4 regions of the Clostridium nitrophenolicum genome follow, and region 1 is predicted to be linked to each of the others. Evidence: riboswitches for the same ligand, from Rfam matches in the RefSeq annotation. Region 1 holds a riboswitch; each other region holds the start of a gene.

Evidence for each region. A riboswitch is a leader RNA that binds a small molecule or an ion and turns the genes downstream of it on or off. The one in region 1 is predicted to bind ZMP and ZTP.
Region 2: linked by a shared signal. The riboswitch ahead of ACZ5N4_RS18300 (DnaD domain-containing protein) and the one ahead of ACZ5N4_RS22865 (hypothetical protein) in region 1 are both predicted to bind ZMP and ZTP.
Region 3: linked by a shared signal. The riboswitch ahead of ACZ5N4_RS18150 (phosphoribosylaminoimidazolecarboxamide formyltransferase) and the one ahead of ACZ5N4_RS22865 (hypothetical protein) in region 1 are both predicted to bind ZMP and ZTP.
Region 4: linked by a shared signal. The riboswitch ahead of ACZ5N4_RS10895 (formate--tetrahydrofolate ligase) and the one ahead of ACZ5N4_RS22865 (hypothetical protein) in region 1 are both predicted to bind ZMP and ZTP.

The regions. Positions count from the first base shown of each region.
Region 1 covers NZ_AP042469.1:4,817,328-4,820,521, reverse strand. Annotated here, with positions in the region: gene ACZ5N4_RS22870 (DUF6483 family protein) at 1-605, opposite strand, end outside; gene ACZ5N4_RS22865 (hypothetical protein) at 920-1,132, opposite strand; ZMP/ZTP riboswitch at 1,109-1,191, opposite strand; gene ACZ5N4_RS22860 (putative NPN-dependent ornithine cyclodeaminase) at 1,375-2,460, opposite strand; gene ACZ5N4_RS22855 (CPC_1213 family protein) at 2,692-2,853, shown strand; gene ACZ5N4_RS22850 (hypothetical protein) at 2,912-3,046, shown strand; gene ACZ5N4_RS22845 (H-type small acid-soluble spore protein) at 3,087-3,194, shown strand, end outside.
Region 2 covers NZ_AP042469.1:3,864,991-3,868,184, reverse strand. Annotated here, with positions in the region: gene ACZ5N4_RS18305 (HAL/PAL/TAL family ammonia-lyase) at 1-1,100, shown strand, start outside; ZMP/ZTP riboswitch at 1,253-1,334, shown strand; gene ACZ5N4_RS18300 (DnaD domain-containing protein) at 1,686-2,123, shown strand; gene ACZ5N4_RS18295 (hypothetical protein) at 2,867-3,194, shown strand, end outside.
Region 3 covers NZ_AP042469.1:3,826,105-3,829,298, reverse strand. Annotated here, with positions in the region: gene ACZ5N4_RS18160 (LGFP repeat-containing protein) at 1-263, opposite strand, end outside; gene ACZ5N4_RS18155 (tRNA dihydrouridine synthase) at 513-1,478, shown strand; ZMP/ZTP riboswitch at 1,592-1,673, shown strand; gene ACZ5N4_RS18150 (phosphoribosylaminoimidazolecarboxamide formyltransferase) at 1,725-2,900, shown strand.
Region 4 covers NZ_AP042469.1:2,319,367-2,322,560, reverse strand. Annotated here, with positions in the region: gene ACZ5N4_RS10895 (formate--tetrahydrofolate ligase) at 1-1,428, opposite strand, end outside; ZMP/ZTP riboswitch at 1,524-1,608, opposite strand; gene ACZ5N4_RS10890 (sensor histidine kinase) at 1,781-2,689, opposite strand; gene ACZ5N4_RS10885 (ABC transporter permease) at 2,880-3,194, opposite strand, start outside.

The DNA of each region.
Region 1 (3,194 bases):
TTGCTATTATCTAAAGATTCATCGTCTTTTGTAAGTAAAAGCTCATAAAAAGCAATTCCTTTTTTTATAGAATCTTCATCAAAATTATTGTGTTTAAGAATATCATAAAGCATATCTTCTGCTTTATCATACTTATCAATTTTAATATAATAATCTAATATTTTATTTTCAAGTGAAATTGGTAATTTATAATCTGATATCTTTTCTATTATTAAATCTATATCTGAAAAGTAGCTTTGAAGATCACAATTGTTATCCTTATTTATGTATGCTTCTAATAATAAATTTAAAGCTTTTAAATCTAAATAAAAGGCTTCATTATGGTTACCTTGAGATTCATAGATTTCTCCCTCTTCCTCCAAAAGTTTTGCCATCATTATACACTTATCTGCATTTAATGTTCCATCAGTTTTAATCATATCCATTAAGTTTTCGTCTGAAAAAGAACTGAAAAACTTAGAACTAAGTCTGAATATTTCCTTAAAAGTGTCATCAATTACGGAAAGTGCTTCTTCATTCTTATCATTATTTTTATACTCTAATATTTTTTCCAAGGCTTTAGTAAACTTCTTAACCAGTTCAGATGTAAGACTTGATTTTAACATATTGAATCCTCCTTTTAGTCGGAACACTGGGTAATTTTGCTTGTTTCCCTTCGGGTACTGGGTAACTTAATATTTTCGCTTCCGCTCACAAGTTACCCGTAAAAGTTCATTTAGAACTTTTACCTAGCAAAATTACCCATTAAAGTCCATTTAGGACTTTAACATCCCAAAGTTGCATTTTATATCACTATTATTATATATCAAGTGGATAATAATTCATATAAGCAGACATCCAATTATTAAAATTAAAAATACACCCTTAAACAAAGTAGCTTAAGGATGTATTTTTAGGTTTTAGGTTTTATTAGGTTAAATTAAACTTTCCGGAAGGGGATTGGAAAGTTTAATTTTTGGGCTAAATTTTTTTCGTGGAAAGTTCTGCTTATAACTTCTTTTTGTTGTTCTTTAGTTAATCTATTGAAGTGAACAGCATATTCTGAAACTCTTATTAAAAATAGTTTACTAGTAGTATAGAAGGCATCAAAAAGCGTAATACCACCTGGACATTTTGCCCAGGCAGTCGGCATTTTTTTACAAATCACACTCCCCATGGTAAACTCCACTTCCGCCAGTAATGTGACTAATTATAAAGATAATATAAATACTAAATATTGCAACTTAAGTTAAAAATTTTTTGACTTTTTTTAATTATATTATAATAGTAACCAATAATTTAATTTATGTCAATTACTAAATCTAAAAAATTCAATTTAAACAAAAAATAGATTTTAGAGTTAAATATTTCAATTGCTCTAAAATCTATTTTTCTTTAAACTAAATTATTAGCTATATTAACGAGGAAATCTTGAACATTGGTAACAACTGAAGTTACTTCCAAACTTCCTCTATCTCTAAGTTTATTTACTCCAAATTCTGATATATCTACAGTATATATATAAACTGGTCTTATTTTGCCATTTTCAACTTTATACATTGGTGTCATATTTCCTGTAGCTATAGTGTGAAGTTGTGTTGCAAGACAGATAACAGTGGTAGCCTTTTTACAGTGAATCCTCATGGCATCTTGGGCATCATAAACATTTGCAATGACAGGAGGCAAAGGCCCATCATCCCTTATTGAGCCAGCTAATACCAGAGGAATATTGTTTTTTATACAGGTATAAACTACTCCATCTGTAATATTTTCACTTTCAACGAATTTTTCTAATGAACCTGCACGTCTAGCTCTATTAATAATATCGATATGATTATAATGACCATTGAAAACTGAATATTGTGTATAGATGTCCTGGCCCAAAGCAGTTTTTAATACTGAACCTTCTAAATCGTGTGTTGCCAATGCATTTCCTGCAAAAATGGCGTCAACATAACCATTATCTATTAATTGAGACATAGCATTTTTTGAATCATGGTCAAATATAACTGCAGGTCCTAAAACCCATAATATGTATCCGTTATCCTTTTCATATTTTAATAGTTCATACAAACTATCATAATCCTTTGAATATGAACTCTCTCTTGTTCTGCCAGATCTAAATGCAAAAGACTGTTCTTCGGCTGAATCATGTTTAAAACCATCAACATATACAAATATTCCATCTTCAGCATTTTCTCTTCTACCTATAACAACATTGTCTCCAACATTTAAATTCCTAAATTCTTTAATATCTAATTTTTTATTTTCGTTAACAACTACAACACAATCCATGCGGCTCTCAGAAGCAAGAATCCACTCTTCATCTATCTTAAAGTATTCAGGATATATTGATGTTGCGTGATAGTTATCAGGAGCTATTCCTTTTAATGTAACTCTTTCAGTTTTAACGTTAGGAGCTGATATAAAAGGTTCTTTTGCAAAATTTGGTGAATGATATTCAGGTAATTTAAAGCTCATAAAAGTACCTCCATATAAAAAATTTAAGTGTTTAACTTATTTAATATAGTATCTAGTAGATAAAATTTTATCAAAGTACTGTTTAGTAGTAAATATAAAATATATAAAATATATAAAATGTTAATACATATGACCAATATAATTATATTCTTTAACTATACTTGAAGGTTTATTCTTTAAGCATAAAAACAACCATAGAGGAAAAGCTAGTACTAGAAAGGAGAGATGTGTATGCAAAACAAAATGAAGTACACAAATAATAATAAAAAAGAAGATGGAAGATTTAGAAAAAAACATATAGATCACAGTCCACAAGATGAAAGTTCAAGAGCAAAGTTTGGCACACAATCGGAAAAACATTTGGACTCATTAGTAAGATTAGATGAAGAGTAGTAATTTATTATACAGAAATATAATTTTTATATAAATAATGAGTAAAAGGAGAGTTTTTATGGAAAATAGAAACAAGCAACCTAAAAAGTGGTCAGATGACCCTAATAGTGCGAAATATCATTCAAGAAGTGCAAAATATAAGGCAGAGCATAAAAATGGGAAAAATACTAAGGAAAATTGGAGTGCAGATTAAACTGTTTGGATATATTTGCAAAAGGTGGAGGTAATTTATTATGGATATAGAAAGAGTTAAAGAAATAATGAGCTCACCGGAGAATATAGAAGTACTGTATAATCGTCATTCAGTATGGCTTGATGGTGTAGATGATAAAACCGGGAGA
Region 2 (3,194 bases), 950 kb from region 1:
ACTTAGCGGTAGAGGCTCACATTAGTATGGTGTTAATAGGTGAAGGAAAAGCTTGGTATAAAGGAGAGCTTCTAAAGGGTAGAGAGGCATTAACAGCAGTTGGGATGATACCAGTTGAGCTAGGATGTAAAGAGGGACTAGCATTAGTTTCCGGTACAACTTCAGTCACAGCCTTTGCGGCATTGGCGCTATATGATGCAATAAAGGCAGCAAAAACAGCGGATATCGTTGGCTCTATGAGTTTAGAAGCCTTAAAAGGTACTGTTAGAGCCTTTGATCCGCGATTGCAGTCCGTAAGGCCACATGAAGAGCAAGTAATGACAGCTAAAAATATATTAAGAATACTGGATAAAAGTGAAATTGCTTTAAAATATAAAGATTATAGGCTTCAGGATGCACTGTCCTTGAGGTGTATGCCGCAGCTTCATGGAGCTGCTAAGAAAACATTAAAGGACGCCGCAAAAACTATATTTATTGAAATGAACTCTTGCTGTGATAACCCTATTATATATCCGCTTGACAAAGATGGAATAGCATTAATGGGATGTAATGCAGATGGTTCTTATGTAGGAATAGAAGCAGATTCCAGTTGCATTGCAATGACAAGCCTTGCAAAAATGTCAGAAAGAAGAATAGATAGGCTTGTTAATCACCATGTTAGCGAGCTCCCAGCATTTTTGATAGAAAAATCAGGACTAAATAACGGACTTATGATTCCTCAATATACTGCTGCAGGGCTACTCGGAGAAATGAGAATATTATCAACTTCATCAACAATAGATAATACTCCAACCTGCTGCAACCAGGAAGATTATGTAAGTATGAGTTACAATTCCTCAAAGAAAGCTTACCAGTGTTCAAAACTTTTAGAGAATATACTAGCCATCGAGCTTTTAAATGCTGCACAAGCATTAGATTTCTTAAAACCGTTAAATCCATCACCAGCTACAAAGGCAGTATATAATTTGATTAGAGAAGAAGTGCCTAAACTAGAAGAAGATCAATATCTATATCCATTTATTAAGTATATACACGAACAAATACATGAAGGACATGTTTTGAATACAGTTGAAGATGTTATAGGAAATTTGGAATTTTAGTAAAAGTTTTATACTAATGTAATAGTTATAGGGGATGAGTTAACGCTAGCACTCCCTATAATAATGATGTGTAGTATTGATATAAGGGGTGATCTATTTTATTAAGTTGACTTAGTATTGTATATGATATATAGTTAAATAAAAAAGAATAAAAACAATCATGTAACTGGCGGAAATGGAGTTTACCATAGGGAGCATGATTGAAGAAGAATATCGACCACCTGGGTAAATATGAATTTATCCAGGTGGTTTTTGTTTTAATTTATCCGATATCTACTGCCACTAATACCACAACGCACTCTGTGAAAGCGATTCGCACCAAATCAGAGATTTAGGCTCTCTGCTTTTCTTAAAGTTGGGGATAGCTGGCGCTACGACCCTGGATAACGCCTTCTAAGTGCTAAAGACACTAAGAAGCCTGTTAATAAGCTTCAGATGGAGTTTGTCTACAACCACTGGGCAAGTTTGCCCGTTAATGCCATTTAGACATTTAACCTCCACCTGAAGCCAAGAATCCTGTTTATGATTAATTTTGATTAATATAGGAGCTAATTTTAGAAAAAATAATAAGACATAATTCTATCTTTGTATAAGGTAACATTTGATGAAAAGAGTAGGGAAATTTTAAACCCTTATGAAGGGGCTTATAAGGATCTAGGGGAAAAAGAAACAAAAAAATCTTCTTCTAAAAAAGAAAAACCAGCAAGTAGAAGCAAAGGAAAAAATAAAGAAAAGAGGATAAGCAGAATTTTATTGAAGTTTAATAAAAATATTCACCAGGCAACTAAAAGAGATAAGGAAAAAATACGGCTTTGGAGTAGTAGTCTTGAAGAAGGAGTTATAATTGCTGCTATAAGCGAAGCTGTTAAGTATAATGCAAGGCATATTGGATACATTGAAACTGTTATTAAAAACTGGATGGAGCAGGGAATAACTACAATGGAGAAGCTTAATAAGAGTAAGGAAAAGCCTGATAGGTCTATTAATAGGTGCAATGTAGAAGCATATGTGTATATAGACTAAATTTTGTTTTGGATATAGAAAAAATGTATCAGTAAGCGATGCTCAATGGCTGAATGCAACTAAAGCAGCAGCTATCTTAAAGCATCAAGTATAAAATTTACGATATGACTTTTTTCAAGAGCAATAGATTGCAGAGGTGATTACAGGTTCATACTTTCTGGCTTAAGGGAATCAAGAAGTATAGAGCTTCTCATTATCCATATATCAATTAGGATAATAATGGGCAGTTGATATAGCAAATATAAGCATAAATATCTCTATAATTAATATACTAATAGTCTATGTTGACTTCTAAGGCAGGCTTTCTTTTTATTGATATTTATGTTCCAATAAATGTATAATAGATTTGTTAAGTTAGTACGGATTTGTAACTAAATACGAAGGAAGTGCTAGTGTGAAATATATAAAGAAGTATAAGAAATTATTTCACATATTTATAGTAATAATTTCAGTAATAGCATTATTTTTGGAATTGCCAAGGATTACATATAACATCAATTATAGAGGATATTAAAAATAGTAAGTTAGAAATTTTTTTGAATTATAATGTAACATGCGTATAAGCAATAAGACTAATAAAGCCTGGTATAACTAAAAAAGTAATTAAGGAACAGACTCTTATGTTTCTGTTGACAAAAAGCTAACAATAGCTTATCATATAAATGAGAATGATTATCGTTATGAGTGAATTATTAAATTGTTTTAAGATGAGTTCTAAAATCTTGTGAAGGGGATTGGGGATTATGGTAACAGAAAATTATTCCTTAGAGTATATTACTGAAATAGAATTAGAATCAATACGTAACTTTGCAATTAAAGAATGCTTCGAAATCATTTTGGAAGAAACAGAATATTTTTTTGAAAGTAAAGAACATTTGATAGGCATTTTTACTGAAGGAATAGATTTTTCAAAATTAAACCCAAAGTGTTTGCAAGAAAGATTTTTTAAAGTGCTATATTCTAAAAAGGAACTTGAACTCTTTTTTTCAAGAATTGAAAAAAAGATTCAGAAAGAGCTAATGAGAGTATCAATTAAGTCCGATTTCAAGTTGTATAATAACAAGATAACGG
Region 3 (3,194 bases), 990 kb from region 1:
CCATGTACCTCATGAGCTCCGTAAGCAGGTGACCAATAAATATTTCCACATTTAAAACGCCTATAACGGCCTATACCATCAGGAGTTGGCTGCTCAGGCTCAATAGGAGGTCCTAATGGACTCTGATTACCTCCCAATTCACCATACTTTGTATCTATAGGCGAAACCCTATATGAATCTATTGTCCTTTCAAAATCATTTAACTCCGGGAAAGGATATGTTTCTAAGTTTGAATAATTAAGGTAAAGATATCTTATGAACATTATATATATCTCCTCTTAAAATTAATCAATTTATATTATTCTGTAAATTTAATTAGGTTACTACCAGCCGAGAAATTTGTTTTTCAATAGATTCTTAGACTACATAAAGGTTATTTCTGAATAACCAAAGCGCGGCATGAAACCTTACGTCTTTGTACCAGCAACTTGAACATAATCATAAATATTAAGTAGATAAGAAAAAAGAAGGCTGATATAATGTTTTTAGAATATTTATAAAGGAGTTATTAAATGAAATACTATTTAGCACCAATGGAAGGAATTACGGGATACATATATAGAAATTCTTATGAAAAATTTTTTAGTAATATTGATAAATACTTTACACCTTTTATTATTCCAAATAAAAGTACAAGCCTTAAAACTAAAGAATTAAGAGATATTTTGCCTGAAAATAATAAAGGAATGAATATAGTGCCTCAAATACTTACTAACGATTCAGAAGGTTTTATTACTACTTCTACAAAATTACAACAATTAGGTTATAACGAAGTTAATTTAAATTTAGGCTGTCCTTCTGGAACGGTTGTTTCAAAAAATAGAGGATCAGGATTTCTGGCCAAAAGAGAAGAACTGGATATGTTTTTAGATGAAATATTTAAAATAGATGATATGAAAATTTCTATAAAAACTAGAATAGGAAAAGATAGTCCAGAAGAATTTTATGAGTTAATAAAAATTTATAATAAATATCCTATAGAAGAATTAATTATTCATCCTAGAACACAAAAAGATTTTTATGGAAATAAACCTAATTTAGAGGTGTTTAAAGATGCATTATCTTTAAGTACTAATCCAGTATGTTATAATGGTGATATTTTTACTGTTGAAGATCATGATAAATTAATTAAAGCTTTTCCAGAGCTAAAAACAGTTATGTTTGGGAGAGGTATACTAGCCAATCCGGGGTTAATGGATTCCATAAAAAATAATACTAATTTAGATAAAAAAGTTTTAAAAGATTTTCATGATGAAATTTTAAATACATACATAGAAGTATATAATGAAGAGAAAAATGCAATGTTTAGAATGAAAGAACTATGGGGTTATATGATTTACATTTTCTCAGATAATAAAAAATATGTTAAAAAAATAAAGAAGTCACAAAAGTTAAGTGATTATAATGCAGCTGTGTTAAGTTTATTTGCAGAACAGGAAATCATAGAAGGGGCTGGATTATTTTACAATCAATATTAAATTATATAGTGTAATTATGTTTTACTTAAATTGTCCAAAGGATAAGGAGACAGAGACTCTTTTATTATTGACTACACTATATCTATAAGATATACTTAAATAAAAAAGAATAAAAAGGATCATGTAACTGGCGGAAATGGAGTTCACCATAGGGAGCATGATTGAAGAAGAATATCGACCGCCTGGGTAAATATGAATTTATCCAGGCGGTTTTTTTGTTTTAATTTATTTTTGGAGGTTGTTTTTATGAAAGATTTTGAAATTGTACTTAAGTATGGATGTAATCCTCATCAAAAGCCAGCTAGAGTTTATACAAAAGGCGAAAAATTACCTTTTAAAATTTTAAACGGAAATCCAGGTTATATCAATTTTATGGATGCTTTTAACTCATGGCAGTTAGTAAAGGAATTAAAACAAGCAACGAAGCTTCCAGCTGCAGCATCTTTTAAGCATGTAAGTCCAGCAGGTGCTGCAGTAGGAGTGCCTTTAAGCAATGTATTGAAAAAGTCATATTTTGTTGAGGACATAGAGTTAACTTCTGTCGCTGCTGCTTATGCAAGGGCAAGGGGGGCAGATAGAATGTCTTCCTTTGGTGATTGGGCGGCAATAAGCGATGTTGTTGATTTACCTACTGCTACAATTTTGAGTAGATCTGTTTCAGATGGAATAATTGCAGCAGGATATACAGATGAAGCTCTAGAGCTTTTGAAGAAGAAGAAAAAAGGTGACTATTGTATAATCCAAATGGATTGGGATTACGAACCAGAAGAGATAGAAACAAGAAAAATTTATGGAATAACCTTTGAACAGAAGAGAAATGACATTTTAGCAAATAAAGATATGCTTAATAACATAGTAACTAATAATAAAAATATTACAGAGGAAGCGAGACGAGATTTGCTTATATCAATGATTACGTTAAAGTATACTCAGTCTAATTCTGTTTGTTTTGTATTAGATGGACAAGTAATTGGTGTCGGTGCAGGACAGCAGTCCCGTATACATTGTACAAGATTAGCTGGATCAAAGGCAGATATTTGGTACTTGAGACAGCATCCTGCTGTGCTTAACCTACCATTTAAAGAAGGTATTTCAACGCCAGAGAGAGACAATGCTATAGATCAATACCTTAGAGATGATATTACTCCAATGGAAATGAAAGAATGGGGAAATGTATTTAAAGAAATACCTAATAGATTGACGAAGGAAGAAAAGGCAGAATGGTTATCCAATTTAACTGGAGTTTCATTGGGGTCAGATGCATTTTTTCCATTTAGAGATAACATTGACAGAGCAGCTCAAAGTGGAGTAAAATACATTGTTCAACCTGGTGGATCAGTAAGAGACGATATAGTAATAGATGCATGTAATGAATATGATATTGCTATGGTTTATTCTGGACTAAGGCTATTCCATCATTAAAATCAAAGACTTTAAGAATTATAAACAGAATTCTAAGCTTCAGGTGGAGTTTTAACTCCATCTGAAGCTTAGAAGTCGTTATCCAGGGACATAGCCGCTCTTTACTCCCACTTGAAGAAGATGGGAGTATTAGAGCGGGTAAGTCATCGGATAAATTATTGCTTTAAACTGCTAGTAAATACTATTTACCGGCAGTTTTTATGTGCAAAAAATTAACAGTAAGAATATGAAAATGTAGTTAAGTTGTGATTTTGCTGTAAAGAAACTGTAACAATTCAAGACTAAAATACAAAT
Region 4 (3,194 bases), 2.5 Mb from region 1:
TAATTCATCAATTTCTTTGTTAGCTTGATCTGTAAATATTACACCATCAGCTCCATATATCTTTTGAGATATAGCTCTTATTTTATCTCTTATTGGAAGTTCAACATCATAAGAGAATTGGAATTCATTTTCGCCTGCTTCTATTAATCTAACTACTTCTTTAGCTACTTCAACTCCACCTTCTCCGCCTTTTGCCCAAACTTCTGAAAGTTTAACATTAACTCCTAATTCCTTACACTTTGTTTCAACTAGTTTCAACTCTGCTTCTGTATCAGTTGGGAATGCATTTATTGCTACTACTGCTGGCAATTTATATACTTTAGTTATATTTTCAACGTGTTTTAATAAGTTTGGAAGTCCTTTTTCAAGAGCTTCTAAGTTTTCATTATTTAATTCAGCCTTTGGTACTCCTCCATTGTATTTTAGCGCTCTTACTGTAGCAACTATTACAACAGCATCTGGTTTTAATCCAGCCATTCTACATTTAATGTCTAGGAACTTTTCAGCTCCAAGGTCAGCACCGAATCCTGCTTCTGTAACTACATAATCAGCAAAATGAGTAGCCATTCTTGTAGCCATTATTGAGTTACATCCATGAGCTATATTTGCAAATGGTCCACCATGTACAAATGCTGGTGTTCCTTCAAGTGTTTGAACTAAATTTGGTTTTAAAGCATCTTTAAGTAATGCAGCCATAGCACCGTGAGCATTTATTTGTCCAGCTGTTACTGGAGCTCCACTTCTTGTATAACCTACAACTATTCTAGCTAATCTTTCTTTTAAATCATTTATGTCAGTTGCTAAACAGAATATAGCCATTATTTCTGAAGCAACAGTAATGTCAAATCCATCTTCTCTTGGCATTCCATTTGCTTTTCCACCCATACCATCAACAACAAATCTTAATTGTCTGTCGTTCATGTCAACGCATCTTCTCCAAACAATTCTTCTTGGGTCGATATCTAAAGCGTTTCCTTGATATATATGGTTGTCTATCATTGCAGCTAAAAGGTTGTTTGCTGCACCTATTGCATGGAAATCACCTGTAAAGTGAAGGTTTATATCTTCCATTGGAACAACTTGAGCGTATCCGCCGCCTGCTGCTCCTCCTTTTACTCCAAATACAGGTCCTAGTGAAGGTTCTCTTAATGCAACTATTGTATTTTTACCTATTTTTGATAAAGCATCTGCTACACCTATTGATGTAGTAGTTTTTCCTTCACCTGCTGGTGTTGGATTGATTGCTGTACATAATATTAACTTACCATTTTTTCCTGGTGTTTTCTTCAAAAGATTGTAATCTACTTTTGCTTTATATTTTCCATAAAGCTCTATGTCGTCCTCGGAAACACCTATTTTTGAAGCAATTTCCCTAATGTCTTGTGGTTTACACTCCTGCGCTATTTCGATATCTGATTTAAAACCCATTTCAAAATACCTCCATCTCTAATTTTTCTTTTATTTTTTATTCCTATTTTAATTAAAGATGTCCAGGAGTTAACAAAAAAACGTAAAACCCCCTGGACATTTGCCCAGGCGGTCGACATTCTACTTTACAAGTCACACTCCCTGTGGTAAACTCCACTTCCGCCAGTTATGTGACTCTTTTGTTTAAAAATTTTTTAAACATGCATGTAATTGTGAATTTTTCAATTATATTTTATATATTAAAGGATAATGTAAATTATGTCAATCTATAAATATAAAGACAAAATCAAATCCAATCTTTCTTAAAAAATGAACAGCAGTCTTTAATCAAATATAAATATATAAAATAATATTATTCTATGTATTTCCATTCGCATATTATAGAGAGCCTATTTTGTTCACACCTTGAGGTTATGAGTCCATCCATCTTTTCCATTAAACTTCTTACAATAGAAAGACCAAGTCCTGCTCCTTGTCCTTTTCTCACCTTATCTGCCATATAAAATCTATCAAACATATGTAATACATCTTTTTCATCAATGCTTGTGCATATATTGGAGATTTTTAAAATAACTTTATCATTGGATTCTTCTAAATTTATTTCTATGTCTTTTTCTGCATATTTTAATGTATTAGAAATTAAATTATCTATTATTCTCTCTAAACTGTCCATATCACTCATTATAAAAATTGGTTTATCCAAAATATTTATCTTTGGTTCAAGTCCTTTGCTTTGAAAAGCTTCATAAAATGATAAGATTTCATCACGTACTACATTAGTTAAATTTACTTTTGTCATATCTAGTTCATAATCTTCACTTTCTATTGAAGCTAACTCAAAAAAATCATTTACAAGTACATTTAATTTATTAGTTTTATTTTTAAGTATATCCAGTGCTTCTTTTTTATCTATTTCATCATTTTGAAGTAACTTTAAATATCCTATTATTGAAGTTAATGGGGTTCTTAAATCATGAGACATATTAGCTATTCCTTGTTTTAATGTATTTTCAAATATTATCTTTTCTTGTTCATTTCTTTTATAGAGTTCTAAGTACTCATTAATCCGCAAAGCAAGCTCTTCTATATCTTTATCTACTATTTGAGTACTAATCTTTTTGTTTGTTTTTCTCTCTTTAAAGGCTCTAATCTGATTAGTAATATCTCGTATTTGTCGCTTATATGAAAATAATTTAATCCACATTGCCATTAAAAATATAATCATAAAAATCACCATTAAAATAATAGCTAATAAGTACATCTCAATTCTCCTAATTTATATAATAAATTTTTTATCCGATGACTACCCGTTCTAATACTCCCATTGCACTCTGCGAAAGCGATTCGCACCAAATCATCACACCTGTGTAAGAGACTATCTCAAAATCGAAGATTTTGGATATCTGCTTAACATTTGGTCTCTCTGAAGCCAAGAGCTCTGTTTATCTTAATTACTTAATATCCTCATGTTTTACATATAATAGGCTTACTCCAATTGTTATTATAAAAGTTATCACTGATGAAATTATTCCAATTATGATATCTGACTTTGGTGCAAATCTAGCTATTGCTCCTTCACCAATGACAAAAGGACATGCGTATGTAGCTATAATTGAAATATATGATGTAAAAGATAATGCTGAAAAGGGTAATATAAATAAAATTGGTGAAACAACTGTACACAAATTACTCTTTGTTATTATGGCAATCATAGCAACTATAGATATTGTTGCTACATTATACATTATTCCAATAACAACTACTCT